2 regions of the Chroococcidiopsis sp. TS-821 genome follow, and region 2 is predicted to be linked to the other one. Evidence: predicted binding sites of a transcription regulator. Region 2 holds the regulator's gene; the other holds the start of a gene.

Region 1 (7,737 bases), on a different contig from region 2:
ACGTCATGCAGGCTTCTTAAATAAAGCGCTGTCAGACTTCAATTTGTCGCTAGATTTGGGCTTTTTGACGAAGAGTCGTAAGTATACGTTCTTCAAACCAAAGTTTATCTTCTATGCGACGTATCTATCTGAAAAAATTGGTTACTGGCGGTACATCACGATCTACCGTCACTTAGCTGCACATCCAGAAAACCGTATCTATCCAATCTTCCGCTTCTTTGAAAACTGGTGTCAAGACGAAAACCGCCATGGCGATTTCTTTGATGCACTGATGCGTAGTCAGCCCCAGTTTCTGAATGATTGGAAAGCGCGGTTGTGGTGTCGCTTCTTCTTGCTATCAGTATTTGCGACAATGTATCTCAACGATATCCAACGTGCTGGATTTTATGCCGCAATTGGTCTGAATGCACGGGATTATGACGTTTACGTCATTCAGAAAACCAACGAAACTGCAGGACGCGTATTCCCAATCATCCTAAACGTCGAGCACCCTGATTTTTATCGCCGACTCGATATCTGTGTTAAGAACAACGAGAAATTGAGTGCGATCGTCAACTCTAAAACACCTAAATTCTTACAATTTTTCCAAAAACTACCGCTATACGTTGCGAATGGCTGGCAATTCTTACGTTTGTACCTGATTAAGCCAATCGATGTAGCAACACAACAAGGTACAGTGCGTTAAAATTTTCAAGTTTTGCTCCGCTGCGGTGGTTCTGCAAAGCGCAGAGCCACTTTTTTTTGTGAACAGTTACAGACGCTAAGAAATGCGCGATCGCTTATTCATCATTTTGAGCTTTCTTTTTTACCTGCAATTATTGACTCCCGCCCACAGTCAACCACAAGTTTCTCCCTCTCCCCGTGCATCTGATTTAGATTTGAGTTCAGACATTGAAGATAGCCCAGTTTTACAGCGCTGGCGCGAGCAAGTACCAAATATATTAGAGGAAATCACGCACGATCCTAGTTTTCGCACGCGTTTCCGCTTAGGTTATGCTTTGTTTCCATCGACGCACGCCACAGGAATCACCCTCGGAGTTGAAGATGTTTTTGTTAGTAACACTCGTTTTACTATAAGTGGCGAATATCACGCAGCTTTTAATCGCGATCGCATCGCATACGGGGCAGATTTGCGCTATTACTTGCGTCCTTTGGGTAGCTACATCAACGTTGCACCAGTTATAGGGTATCGTTACTTAGAAACTGATGCTTATCTTATTGAAGGACTTAATCTTGGCGCGCGACTTCTGTTAGTTCTCTCTCGCAATGGTGCAGCAGATATCTCGCTCACTCAAAGTTGGGTAGCCCTGGGTTCGGATACTGAAGTAGCTTTAACGACACTATCTGTCGGCTATGCTGTCACGCCAAATCTACGTATTTCTACTGATTTTCAAAAACAAACATCTCATCAAAGTAACGATAGCCGCGTTGGAATTGTCTTAGAGTGGATGCCGTAAGATTACAGCAATTCTAAGTTCTAAACGGTTCAGCGAGGTGTAACGTATTGCGCTGTCATGTCGCAGATATTCATAACTCACTCAAGTTGTATTTTGTCATAGCAGGGGTCAGGGTTTTAGCCTGAGTTAGGGGAATCATTAAGGTATTGGGGGGAACTGTTAAGTCATTTATATTTACTACAGTCCCCAAGTTACCCCACTTATTCAATCTACGAATAGTGTGCTTCGACCATAGCTGCTAAGACTGCGGGGTCGAGCAGTGAATCGGCAGTTTGTTGACGCCACTTCAACAGTTCGCTTCTTAAAAAATTCTGAGTGTTTTGATAGCCCAATTTACCAGCTAAATTATTAAATTCGTATGGATCGTCGTGCAGATCGTATAACTCCTCAGCAGGTGGGTTTAAACACGTATCTAGAGCTAATCTGGCTCGATTTCTTGCAGGTAGTTGTCGTGATTCGGCGAAAGCTGGATCTCGATCGACTGTAATATAAGGGTTTTGACGATCGGGCAACAAATTGAGAATGTATTTGAAACGTTTACCTCGAATACTACGACGTGGATAAAAGTGCGTCTTCACGTGGCTCGTGTATTCTGCAAAAATAAAATTGCGCCAGCCTGCTGCGTTTTGCTGGAAAAGTGGAAACAGCGATCGCCCTGACACTTTGGGGATTTTTATTCCGACAGCCTGTAATACTGTAGGCAAGATGTCGATATTAGAAACAAAGGCAGATTCTACTAAATTAGGTGAAATTTTACCAGACCAACGTATGAGTAGCGGAATTCTCAAGCCAGCTTCATAACAGCTTCCTTTAGCCCGTACAAAGCCTGGACCGTGATCTCCCAAAAAGATAACCAATGTATTTCGGTCTAGTCCTTGCCGATTGAGCTGATTGAGCAGTAATCCAATTCCTGCATCCAAGCGAGCTACACCATTGTAATAACCTGCTGTTCTTTCGCGCATCGCTGGAGTATCGACACCTTGCCAAGCAAATGGCGGTACCTCTGTAGAACTATAAGGTTGTTCAGGATAATTTTTGAACTGAGTTTCAAAAGGAGTATGAGGGTCGCTGTAGCTGACTACTAAGAAAAATGGCTGTTGCGGTTGTTGTGCAAAAAATTCTCCTGCGCGTTGCGCTACTAATTGAATGTTGCGCGTGTTAATTTTTGTTGGTGGTATGTTAAGGTCAAAAGGAAATGAGGTCTCTGGATAAACGTGCAGCTTGCCAATAATTCCCGTACGGTACCCTGCAGCTTTCAGCAATTGAGGTAGAGTAACCACTCTAGAAGCCATGGCGTAGCCACTGTTAGGGTAAGCAAGTCCAATTTGTCCAACTGGCTCATTTGGCAATCCACCTGTTTGGTGAGGGTAAAGTCCAGTAAAGAGACTGCTACGTGAGGAACTGCAAGACGCTTGAGTAACGTAGCTATTGAGAAATTGAATACCTTCACTCGCAAGTCGATCGATATTAGGTGTTCGTGCTAGTTTATCCCCGTAACAACCTAGCGTTTGTCCTAAATCGTCAGCTGTAATCAACAAAATATTTGGTCGAGTTGCTGAATGTCCTTTTAAAGAAAAGAGCAATTCACCCAAAGCAGTAGCTGCAGCAGTCGCAACCGAGTAATTGAGAAAATTGCGGCGGGTCAGTTTGTTGTTGAGTTTAGCTTGCTGCATAAACTTATCTAGCCTCATACGTTAGAATGCACCCCGATGTACTCTAAAAAATTTATGTCCTTGCAAGAACGCTAAGGTACTCGGTGAACAGAAGTATTTCACAACCTAACCCTCCACTGTTAGGTGAAAATTACACAACGTTTAATGTAGTCAGGACAACAAAAATTCGGTTCAGTATCTATACGGAAGAGTTGACGATTTTAGAGAAGTTCGGTAAACCGTACCAATGATTTTGTTGCGATTGCGCGCGCTGTTCGCTAAATTAGCACTCAGGAGTTGAGAGTGCTAAAAGCAGAAAATTTTGTATGGCAGCAGTATCTCTAAGTGTTTCCACAGTTAAGCCTTTAGCTGACCGTGTATTTGTTAAAGTCAGCGCATCCGAAGAGAAAACCGCAGGCGGATTATACTTACCCGATACCGCCAAAGAAAAGCCACAGGTCGGAGAAGTTGTCGCGATCGGTCCTGGTAAACGCAACGACGACGGTTCGCGCCAGGAAATGGAAATCAAAGTCGGCGACAAAGTCCTTTACTCGAAGTACGCAGGTACAGACATCAAACTTGGTACGGATGAATATGTGCTGTTGTCCGAAAAAGACATCCTTGCAGTAGTTAGCTAATGGCTAATAGGTAATCGTTAAACCAATTACCAATTACCAGTTACCAATTACCAGTTACCAATTACCAACATCATAGATAACTATGGCAAAGCGCATTATTTACAACGAAAACGCTCGTCGTGCCCTGGAAAAGGGTATGGATATTTTAGCTGAATCTGTTGCTGTCACTCTAGGTCCAAAAGGACGCAACGTAGTGCTCGAGAAGAAGTTTGGCGCACCACAAATTGTCAACGACGGCGTAACAATTGCTAAAGAAATTGAATTAGAAGATCACGTAGAAAATACCGGTGTTTCGCTGATTCGCCAAGCTGCTTCTAAAACTAATGATGCTGCTGGTGACGGTACAACTACCGCAACCGTTTTGGCGCATGCCATGGTTAAAGAAGGCTTACGCAACGTCGCCGCAGGTGCTAACGCGATCGCACTCAAGCGTGGAATTGATAAAGCAACCCATTTCTTAGTAGAAAAAATTGCTGAACACGCGCGTCCAGTAGAAGATTCTAAGGCGATCGCACAAGTTGGTGCCATTAGCGCTGGTAACGACGAAGAAGTCGGTCAGATGATCGCTGATGCGATGGATAAAGTCGGTAAGGAAGGCGTCATTTCCCTCGAAGAAGGAAAGTCGATGACGACTGAACTTGAAATTACCGAAGGGATGCGCTTTGACAAAGGCTACATCTCGCCTTATTTTGCTACCGATCCGGAGCGGATGGAAGCTGTCTTTGATGAGCCTTTTCTCCTGCTGACCGATAAGAAGATTACCTTGGTACAAGATTTAGTACCAGTACTAGAGCAAGTTGCACGTTCGGGTCGTCCGTTAATTATTATCGCAGAGGACATCGAGAAAGAAGCGCTAGCCACTCTCGTTGTTAACCGCTTACGTGGCGTATTAAACGTAGCTGCGGTAAAAGCTCCTGGCTTTGGCGATCGCCGCAAAGCAATGCTCGAAGATATTGCCGTTCTCACCGGTGCTCAAGTGATTACAGAAGACGCTGGTTTGAAGCTAGAAAATACCAAGCTGGATATGCTCGGTAAAGCTCGCCGTGTCACAATTACCAAAGACAACACCACAATCGTTGCGGAAGGTAACGAGCAAGCTGTTAAGGCTCGTTGCGAGCAAATTCGTCGTCAAATGGAAGAAACCGAGTCTTCCTACGACAAAGAGAAACTACAAGAGCGACTAGCGAAACTTGCTGGTGGAGTTGCGGTTGTGAAAGTTGGTGCAGCTACCGAAACCGAAATGAAAGACCGCAAGCTGCGCCTGGAAGATGCGATCAACGCAACTAAAGCCGCTGTAGAAGAAGGTATTGTTCCTGGTGGCGGTACAACTCTAGCTCACTTAGCTCCTGAGTTGGAAACTTGGGCTAGCAGTAATCTTCAAGGCGAAGAATTAATTGGTGCAATGATTGTTTCTCGCGCCTTGTCTGCACCACTCAAGCGGATTGCAGAGAATGCTGGTCAAAATGGTGCTGTGATTGCTGAGCGCGTTAAAGAAAAAGATTTCAATGTTGGCTTCAACGCTGCAACCAATGAGTTTGTTGATATGTTTGAAGCTGGTATCGTTGACCCTGCTAAAGTAACTCGTTCGGCATTACAAAACGCTGCATCGATCGCTGGTATGGTTTTGACTACTGAGTGTATTGTCGTTGATAAGCCAGAACCAAAAGAGAATGCTGCAGCTGGTGCTGGTGCTGGTATGGGCGGCGGAGATTTTGATTACTAATTAGTAATTCTACTTACTGTGGGGCGGGAATTTTGCCTGCTCATTTATAGCAGCTGCTTCCTAAGAGAAGTGGCTGTTTTTTGTTTTTTGTAGACGCGCAGCAAGCATCATGCTGTAGGTCTCGACGATCGCAGCAATTGCTTATATTTCAAATCTTCCCCTTCGTATTTACTTAAGCAAATCATTTACGGGATCAGTAGTTAAAGAAGTCGGTTTACAAATTTGCAGCATCTACTTCTCACTCTGGCAAAAACCATTGCGGACAAAGTTAAATACAGCCTTTTTTGGAAAATTTATATATTCAAGTATCTTGTTTAGGAAATTCAATAATTCTAAAATAATCCCAAATCAGGTGTCAGAACTTCTCCCAAACTTTTTCATCAGTGACTTTGTGGTAACCTACGGCAAGCTGCCATACATCCATGTCGTATTAGAATGCGATAAAATCCAGCAGCAAATGCAGTCGCACTTCTCTACAATCAGTCATGAGCGAATCTATTTCTGATGCCGCACCGTTATACACTTTAAGTCCGCTGACGCGCTTTTCTGATAGAGCCGCTGATTATGCCAAGTATCGCCCTGGTTATCCATCTGAAGCGATTGACGTTATTCTGCAAGGATTAGAGACATCGCAAGTAATAGTAGCAGACATTGGTGCAGGAACAGGTATTTCCTCGCGATTACTAGCCCAACGAGGAGTGCAAGTTATAGCGATTGAACCAAACGCCGCGATGCGAGAAATGGCAGAGTCTCACCAACTCATGGAATTTCGTGACGGAACGGCAGAAGTGACGCATTTACCTAGTAATTTTGTCGATGTAGTCACTTGCTTTCAGGCATTTCATTGGTTTAATCCTGAGCCAAGCTTGCAAGAATTTTACCGCATTTTAAAAAAACCGACAGGACGATTAGCACTTGTCTGGAACGAGCGCGATCGCCAAGATAGTTTTACTGCGGAGTATAGCGAATTATTACGCCAAGCTTCTAGCAATCATCCTGCAGAATCGCGTTTTAAATCGGTAGAACCACTATTTATAAATCCATACTTTGTTAATATTCAACAATACGAGTTTACCTACAAGCAAGAATTAGATTTACCTGGGTTAATAGGTCGAGCTTTAAGTGTTTCTTACATACCCAATGAAGAACTAGCAAAACAGCAACTTATGGCAAGCTTAAAGCACTTATATTATCAGAGTTGCAATGAACGAGGAATAGTTCAACTAAAATACTGCACTAGCGTATATATTGCAGAACCCAAATTAAGTTAAATAAAGTACTTTTTACTAGCAAAATCATGCTGAACTAATTCTTTAAATCTACTTATCCTTTTCACGGAAAAGTACTTTTTCATCGCTTAATAGTTCCATTAATGCTTTTAAAAGTTCATTTTGTTCTTGGTGAAGTGCTTCTAATTTAGTAGAAATTTCAGTAAGTTGTTGATATTTATCTTTAACAACTAAACTACTTTGTTGTAAAGTTAATTGTTCAGTAGGCTTGTTGAGCATTAATCTTCCTAAATTATGCAATGTATGAAAAATAGAGATAGTCCCTACTTGAAGTAATTTTAATGGTGCTTGCCATAAAGATGTTACTAACCGATCGATAAGACGACCAATTGCTTTTATTAAACTCCAGGAGATCGCAACGACAAACAACAATACAATTAGACTAATAATTGGATGCTCAATCCCCCAAATAAAGATTTCTGCCAAGCGTAAAATTGTTGGATGATCTTGTAGCCAATCACTCACAGTCGAGGCGATCGCGCTTTGAATATCAACTGCTTTAATAGCTTTTCCCGTAGTTTGTGTTAGAGTTTCTTTCGCTTGTTGCGTAGCATTTTGTAGACGATCCTGCGCATTGAATAAAACATTTCTTATCTGGTCTAAACTAGTATATATTTTTTGCTGTAGTTCACTATCTACTTGTGTTGTCATATTAAAAGCACCTTAGAAGTGGAAAGATTAAACATTGAGTTAGGTAATAGGTAATGGATAGCAAATAAAAAATACTATTACCTACGACCAGTTACCAATTACCACCTTTAAGTTATACTCTTACTTAGTTTAGTTTTTGAAATTGAACGCGCAATCCATCTTTAGGACGGCTAGTAGGAAATCTGGTGTCTTCTAGATTTTGATTGGGTAACAGCTTCCATTCATAGTTACGCAGTAGATGTGCTGCAATAATTTTCATTTCCATTTTGGCGAATGCGATTCCGATACAAATTCGCGGTCCACCACCAAAACCAATTAAACTGTAGG
Region 2 (7,737 bases):
CTGTTGAACTTACCTGAATATCAGTTTTTGTTTCCTAATGCGCCATTTCCGCATCCTTATGTATCAACAGGTAGGATGTGGTACAACTTGGAGCATGAATATCAAGGTCAAGGGTTAGCCGAAAGTCGTCAACTGCTAAAAGAGTGGTTGCAGTCACTAGAAAGTAGTATAGGTGTTCCATTGTCGCGGACGATTTTGAGTGGATTTTCGCAAGGTGCAGCGATGACTTTAGATGTGGGGTTAACGCTTCCACTTGCAGGTTTGATTGGTTTAAGTGGTTATATGCATCCACTCACAGAAATTGAGACAACGTCTCCGCCAGTATTGCTAGTCCACGGTCGTCAAGATTCAGTCGTACCGATACAAGCGGCTGTATCTGCGCAACAGAGTTTGCGTTCTTTGGGTATTGCGGTGCAATATCACGAGTTTAATATGGCACACGAAATTCGACCTGAAGTTTTGCCAGTGATACGTAATTTTGTTTTAGAAGTGATGTCGCGCCAAAGCAAATATTAACTAATACGAAATTTCTACGATCCCGACTGATGTAATACATATCTTACGTAGATTAACTGAGTAAAATCAATAAAGTTATTCAGTAATACTGAATTTTTCTACGGGTCGTCGATATTGCTCTAGGGAGGCATAAGCAATGATGAACACTTTGAGTTTGTCCCAGCAGGATATTGCTAATATGACCGCTACAGACGTTGAAAAGTTAGCAGCACGTCTAGAGCAAGATAACTATACAAATATCTTTGACGGCTTACAAGACTGGCATTTGTTGCGGGCGATCGCGTTTCAGCGCCCGGAGTTGGTTGAACCGTACATTCATTTGTTGGACTTGGAGCCGTATGATGAGGGGTGACGCAGAACCAACTCTCTTGACGAGTAAATCTCCCTGCGTCGTCTTGAGCAACGCGGAGTTTTGCTGCTGCGAAATATCATGAAACAAAAGATATTAATTGGTATTGGCGGCGGAATTGCAGCTTATAAGGTGTGTGAAGTGATTTCCACGCTGTTTCAGGCTGGGATGCAGGTGCGGGTGATTCTGACAGATTCAGCGCAGCAGTTTATTACGCCGTTAACGGTTGCGACGCTATCGCGTCACCCAGCATATACAGATGCCGATTTTTGGCAACCGCATCCACGTCCACTGCATATTGAACTCGGTGAGTGGGCGGATGTGTTTGTTATTGCACCGCTGACAGCCAATACGCTCTCTAAATTAAGCTACGGTACTGCGGACAATTTGTTAACAAATACTGTTTTGGCTTCGCAGTGTCCGGTGTTGTTAGCACCAGCGATGAACACCGAAATGTGGCAACAAGTCGCTGTGCAGCGCAATTGGCAACAACTCTTGACAGATACAAGGTTTCATGCATTGGCACCCGGTTACGGGTTACTGGCGTGCGATCGCGTCGGCGCAGGACGCATGGCAGAGCCTACCGAAATTGTTACAGGAGTGCAATCTTTACTTCATACTCAAGGTAAGCGCGACTTACTTGGTAAACGCGTCTTAATTAGTACAGGGGGAACGCGCGAGTACTTAGACCCCGTGCGGTTTATTGGTAATCCTTCCACAGGGAAGATGGGGCTAGCTTTGGCGCAAGCAGCGCTCCATCGTGGGGCGATCGTCACGTTAGTTCACACAGCAGTAGAGTGGAGTGTTCCTTCTGGAATGCGCGCGATCGCGGTTGTGAATGCCGAACAAATGCAGCAAGCAATGTTGGAAAACTTCCCTGATGCTGATTTAACGGTGATGTGCGCCGCAGTCGCTGATGTGAAGCCCGCCGAGTATAGTAAGGATAAATTACCAAAGCGATCGCTTCCCCAACAGTTACCACTTGCACCCGTACCCGATATTGTGGCAGAACTCGGACGTCGCAAACAAAGCTACCAACGCCTCATTGGTTTTGCTGCACAAACTGGAGATATTATCACTCCTGCACGACAAAAATTAGCGCAAAAGAAACTCGATGCGATCGTTGCCAATCCCATTGATCGAACTGATGCTGGTTTTGGCAGTAACTTCAACCAAGCAATCTTTTTAGATACTCAAGGACGACAAGTAGAAATTCCGCAATGTAGTAAATTACAACTGGCACACCATTTATGGGATTTCGTGCATGGGTTGTAACTTTGACGATATATTTACCCGTTCAACCGCAAGAACGCACCACCTTTAAGTAGTCCAGGCTCGCTACCGTAACTGCTAACGGTAAGCGATCGCAAATTGTCAAATAAGGGTTTGGCAATGACTTCCACAAGCTTGAGTGCGGGTAACTGACGTTCTAGCAGTGATTGAGTCGCCATCCAATCAAGATAAACATAACCCGCATTTGGCTGCGGGATAGCTTCAATACTTGCTTGAAATTTTGCATCGTTGAGTAATGAACCATTGCGATACGCTTTAAGCGCAGCATCCATCGCATCTACCGAAGTTGCCAAAATTTCGTATTTATCGGTTGTTCCGCGTACGCCCAGAACTTTGGCTCGAATTGTAATTGCGTCTTCTTCAGAGTTACTTGCTTGATTTATTGGGGCTGTTGTCAACTGCGTCCAAGCGGTAACTTTGTGTTCGGCGAGCGGTAGTACTGTAATGTCATAGCCGCGTTGTCGCGCCAGCGCATCTAAGCGCGAAATTCCTTCGGCGGTAGCTGCGGATTTTTCAGCGACAAAAACCCAATCTGCAGTTAATCTATCGCTGTGTGGTAAGAGAGCTAGGGCATACTCGCCTTGTACCCAGCTAAAAATATCTTGCGCAAAATCGATACCCCAGCGCTGTTGCAGGTTAGCTAGAGGTTGGTTAATCAAGCGTGAAATCGCGTCGTAGCCAGAAGTTGATATATGCGTAACTTGCGTCCAAAGTTGACTTAGCGCGGTATTGTTTAAGTTGCTCAAATTTGTTCCGGCGATCGCCAAGCCGCTTGTTGCGGGGATGTATTGTAAAGCACCGACAGGTTCGGTCAATTCTGGGGTAGAAGTTACTTCTGGAGTTGATGCAGCAAGGAGTGTTGTTTCGGCTAACAATCCTTTGCGGTTTGCTTCTAACGCGATAATTTGGCTTTCATATTGCGCCGCCGATTCGAGTTTTTGCCAAGAAACAACACTGGGTAGATTCAAAAATGCTAAGCCCAGTCGCCGATGAGGTAACTGCGCCAAAGCCTGTTGGTAACGACTCGATGTTGTAAGGTTCAGATCCGGTGCTTGCACGTTATTAATCGCGTCTTTGATGACCATTGGATGATTCGCCAGTAGCACAAAGCGATCGCCAATTACTGCACCTGAAAGTATCCGCTTTGGCGATTTTAGTGATGGTTCTGCCTGCGGACGTGCTTTGTGGTAGACAAGATGAACGCCTTTGTAGTCTTCAAACTCTAAATCTGTTGGGGCTATCGCCTGTTTGGCAAAGACAAGCTGTAAAAATTCGCGGCTTTTTTCTGCATCTTTAGTTGCTAGTGCCATGAGATATCCTGGTTGTTGACCATTGTACGAATCGCGGTCATAGTCGTTGGTGGTTACTGCAACGGTGATTTCATCTCCTAGCCAAGGCTGAATATCCCGTCGGTAATCCAATCCGGTGTTTGCGAGTAATGCGGTTTTAATTTGGTCAATTTCTTGACGCGATTGTCGCCTTTGTTTCGGACGGGCTACAACCTGTCGCAATTTCTCCAAGCGGTCGGGATTAACTAAAATAGATATCATCACAGGTGCTTGCTTTGGCACAAAGATTGCGGCTTCTGGTGTTGCTTGCGTTCCACCTTGTAACAACGTGAGTGGACTACCGCGTACTAACCAATAACAGCCACCGATACCCGTCAATAGCAGTACAACAGCACTAACAGTTAAGAAATAAAAGAAACGTCGCCTCATCATGTTTTACCCCAGACCGCACAAAGCGATAGTTAATCAGCTTGCTAAATAGCAAGTTATATCGAGGCTCAGAATCATTGCTTTCATTGGTTTCGCCCTAACCTCTGACCTCTGATCTCCGACCCTTGCTGTAAAATGCTAAAACTTAGTTTAATACGCTTAAAACCGGAAATTTTCCCACCTGAGGACTAGAAGATAATAAAAATACGGTTGTAACGCTCTATAAAGATAGCCTATGACCTCTCAATTTCGTCAACCAATCGCCCAAATTGGCGTTACCGAACTCGAACAGCGCTTGCGCAATCCATCTGCATCCGCGTTACAGCTAATTGATGTTCGCGAACCAGAAGAAGTGGCGATCGCCTCAATTCCAGGTTTTGAGGTATTACCGTTAAGTCAATTTGCCACTTGGGCAGAGACTATACTCGCGCGGTTTGACCCTGATGTCGAAACACTTGTGATGTGTCATCATGGCATTCGTTCGGCTCAAATGTGCCAATGGTTGCAGCAGCAGGGATTTACAAACGTGAAAAATATTGCTGGAGGTATTGACGCGTATTCTTTAACAATCAATCCGGCAATTCCTCGGTATTGACAATCCTTGCTATTGCGATAAAGAGCAGGTTTGAGTAAGTTAGAATACAATTTTTAATTCGAGTTGAGTCATAGTAAGTATTAATTCTGACGAGTGATTGTCACATCAGGGCGGATTTGCTGCATGCGGTCGAGGATGCTATCTCAATCGTCCTTAGCCTCAAAGCAACGAAATATACCTTGTTACTTATTTCCACTTGTAGGGAGATTTGTTATCTTATATTAATTAAATTAATAAATTGCTATTTAAAAGCTAACTTTTTTTAAAAAACTCATTCAACATCTCCGTGTTTCAATCAGCTATGCAAGTGCAGCTTAATGCTCGGCAACAGCATATTCTCTGGGCAACGGTGCGCCACTACATTGCTACCGCCGAACCGGTTGGGTCTAAAGCATTGGTAGAAGAATATAATCTTGGGGTAAGCTCGGCAACAATACGTAACACAATGGGCGTGTTGGAAAAAGTCGGACTACTGTACCAACCGCATACCTCTGCTGGACGCATCCCGTCGGATTCGGGTTACCGGATTTATGTCGATCAACTTATTTCTCCATCAGAAATTTTAGCAAAGCAAGTCGAGCAGGTCTTTCACGAACGGCTGAAGTGGGAAGATTGGAGTATTGAAGCCCTGTTACAAGGCGCAGCGCAAATCCTGGCGACAGTTAGCGGCTGCATTACTTTAATTACAATGCCACAGACGACGACAACGCAACTGCGGCATTTACAGCTTGTGCAAATCGAACCAGGAAAAGCGATGCTCATCGTTGTGACAGATACCTACGAGACACATTCAGCGGTGATGGACCTTCCAGCACCACCACACGCAACGCCTGATGCAGAAGCGGTTGAACGCGAATTACAAATCTTATCAAACTTTTTAAACGCGCATTTGCGCGGGCGATCGCTTTCGGAAATTGCCAATTTAAATTGGCATCAATTAGACCGCGACTTTCAGCGTTATGGCGATGTCTTGAAAAGTTTTTTAGGAGAACTTAGCCGCCGTAAAGTTCCAGCAGGAACGCAAATTATGATTCGGGGTGTTTCTGAGGTATTGCGTCAACCTGAATTTGCTGAACTGCAGCAGGTACAAACCATCATTCATTTGCTCGAAGAAGAACAAGACCAACTGTGGCCTTTGATTTTTGAAGAACGCGAAGGAGAATATACTAAGCATCGCGTTAGTGTCCGCATTGGCTCAGAAAACCCGCTACAACCGATTCGGATGTGTACGCTAATTTCAGCGACGTATCGACGTGGAGAAGTTCCTGTCGGGAGTGTCGGTGTTTTAGGACCAACACGTATGGATTACGAAACCGCGATCGCTGTTGTCGAAGCAGCGGCTGATTATCTCTCTGAAGCTTTAAGTTAGTTCATCATGATTAGAAAAATTGGCTTTGGCGCACTTTGGGTAGGACTCGCAATTTACGCCTTTTTCTTTGCACCACCAAATCAACCGGATACGTTTGAACTGATTAAAAATCTTTCTATTGGCAAAATCGATGGCATTAACCCGCTAATTGTTGCACTATTTTACATTATGGGTGTTTGGCCGATAATTTATAGTTGTTTGCTATTTTTTGATGGTCGGACGCAAAAAATTCCAGCTACCCCTTTTGCGGTGCTTTCGTTTGGAGTTGGTGCATTTGCACTGCTACCTTATTTAGCTTTACGCGAACCAAGTACAACGTTTCCCGGCGAAAAAAATACCTTCCTTAAGGTGTTGGATTCGCGGTGGACGGGAATAGTACTAACGATCGCAGCAGCTATGATTGTTACTTATGGTTTGAGCAATGGCGATTGGGGAGACTTTATCAATCAATGGCGAACAAGTCGCTTTATTCACGTGATGAGTTTGGATTTTTGTTTATTGTGCTTGTTATTTCCAGCGTTGTTAGGAGATGATATGGCACGTCGCGGCTTGCAAAATTCTCGACTTTATTGGGTTGCAGCACTCATACCGCTGTTCGGTCCACTAATTTATCTGTGCGCGCGCCCGCCGTTATCAGCAGATATTCCTATACAAGTAACGAGTGTTTAGCATAAGAGCTATAGCAGTTCCCATCCAGTTCCCTTGTAACCATAATCAAAAATTTCTGGATGCACAATCTCTGCTAGGATTTCTAGCGAATCAACGAGGCGCGGTCCAGGACGATTGAAGTAAGAATTACCATCCGTAATGTAGACTCTTTGATGCTGTACAGCCTTCAGTTTCTCCCATGCTGGATGCGTCTTTAGCGCGATCGCTTCAGTACGGGTACGCTGTAAACCAAATCCACATAGCATAAAGATGATTATATCAGGATTAGTCGCAACGAGCGTATCCCAAGTAATAATGGGCGAAGGCTGACCGCTGACGCTAAATAGCGGTTGTCCTCCAGCTTTGGCTACAAGTTCGGGAATCCAGTTAGCTGCTGTCATGAGCGGATCTGTCCACTCGATACAAGCAACGGTGGGGAGTTCCTCGACCGATAGGTGCGCAGTCTTCTGCTGACAAATTTTCACCCGCGCTTCGAGATCTTCGATTAATTCTAGCGATCGCACTCCTAATGCATTCGCAACGCGTTCGATATCGCGCCAAACATCCGACAAACTATTGGGTTGCAATGAAATAACCTGCGGTTGACTCTGCGTCAGTTTCGCGACTGCGGCTTCTACGTCTTGGAGACTCACGGCGCAGACATCACATTGGTCTTGAGTGATAATGTGTGTTGGCTTGAGTGCTTCTAAAACATCGAGTTTAACTTCGTAAATGCTCAACGCTGAACGCAATATATTGTTAACGTTTTGATGAATTTCTTGACTTGGCGCTTCTGAGTTTAATCGCGCTGCGGTGCATACAGGACGATCTTTTATTTCCAGAGGATAATCGCATTCGTGCGATCGCCCAACAATGGCATCTCCTAATCCTAGCGCTGCTACGATTTCCGTCGCACTTGGTATAAGCGAGACTATTCGTATTCGATCGCCCATAGTTTCTTATCCCGCTACTTTTTACTACAAATGGTTTCTTTTTATTGACTATATTATTCTGTTGTTATATGCAAACTATAGTTTTACTGTAGTGAAGATTCAGTGATTCTCAAGATTGATATATTTAATATTTTAATTTATTGCTATTTTTGCATAAATCCCTCTTGGGGATTAATTTTGAGATGCAAAAAGTTTTACTACAGAAGTCTCTCTAGCATAGAGAAAATGGCAATCTAACAAACGATAATCAAGTTCATTTATTGATTTATAAGCTACTAAAATTTCACATTATACTA

What was found. The regulator HrcA, encoded in region 2, represses chaperone genes, less so after heat shock. The targets are predictions, from matches to a motif close to TTAGCACTCNNNANTNNNGAGTGCTAA.
Region 1: the regulator HrcA is predicted to act here: its motif matches at 3,393-3,419, upstream of groES (co-chaperone GroES).

What each region holds. Positions count from the first base shown of each region.
Region 1 covers NZ_MVDI01000011.1:57,928-65,664, forward strand. The annotation lists gene acsF (magnesium-protoporphyrin IX monomethyl ester (oxidative) cyclase) at 1-685, shown strand, start outside; gene B1A85_RS20220 (hypothetical protein) at 768-1,457, shown strand; gene B1A85_RS20225 (sulfatase) at 1,667-3,130, opposite strand; gene groES (co-chaperone GroES) at 3,436-3,747, shown strand; gene groL (chaperonin GroEL) at 3,830-5,470, shown strand; gene B1A85_RS20240 (class I SAM-dependent methyltransferase) at 5,956-6,741, shown strand; gene B1A85_RS20245 (hypothetical protein) at 6,790-7,410, opposite strand; gene B1A85_RS20250 (cytochrome P450) at 7,535-7,737, opposite strand, start outside.
Region 2 covers NZ_MVDI01000005.1:69,370-77,106, forward strand. The annotation lists gene B1A85_RS14555 (alpha/beta hydrolase) at 1-516, shown strand, start outside; gene B1A85_RS14560 (DUF2555 domain-containing protein) at 656-868, shown strand; gene coaBC (bifunctional phosphopantothenoylcysteine decarboxylase/phosphopantothenate--cysteine ligase CoaBC) at 947-2,140, shown strand; gene B1A85_RS14570 (DUF3352 domain-containing protein) at 2,155-3,879, opposite strand; gene B1A85_RS14575 (rhodanese-like domain-containing protein) at 4,112-4,471, shown strand; gene hrcA (heat-inducible transcriptional repressor HrcA) at 4,773-5,840, shown strand; gene B1A85_RS14585 (DUF2834 domain-containing protein) at 5,847-6,509, shown strand; gene B1A85_RS14590 (cobalamin-binding protein) at 6,518-7,441, opposite strand.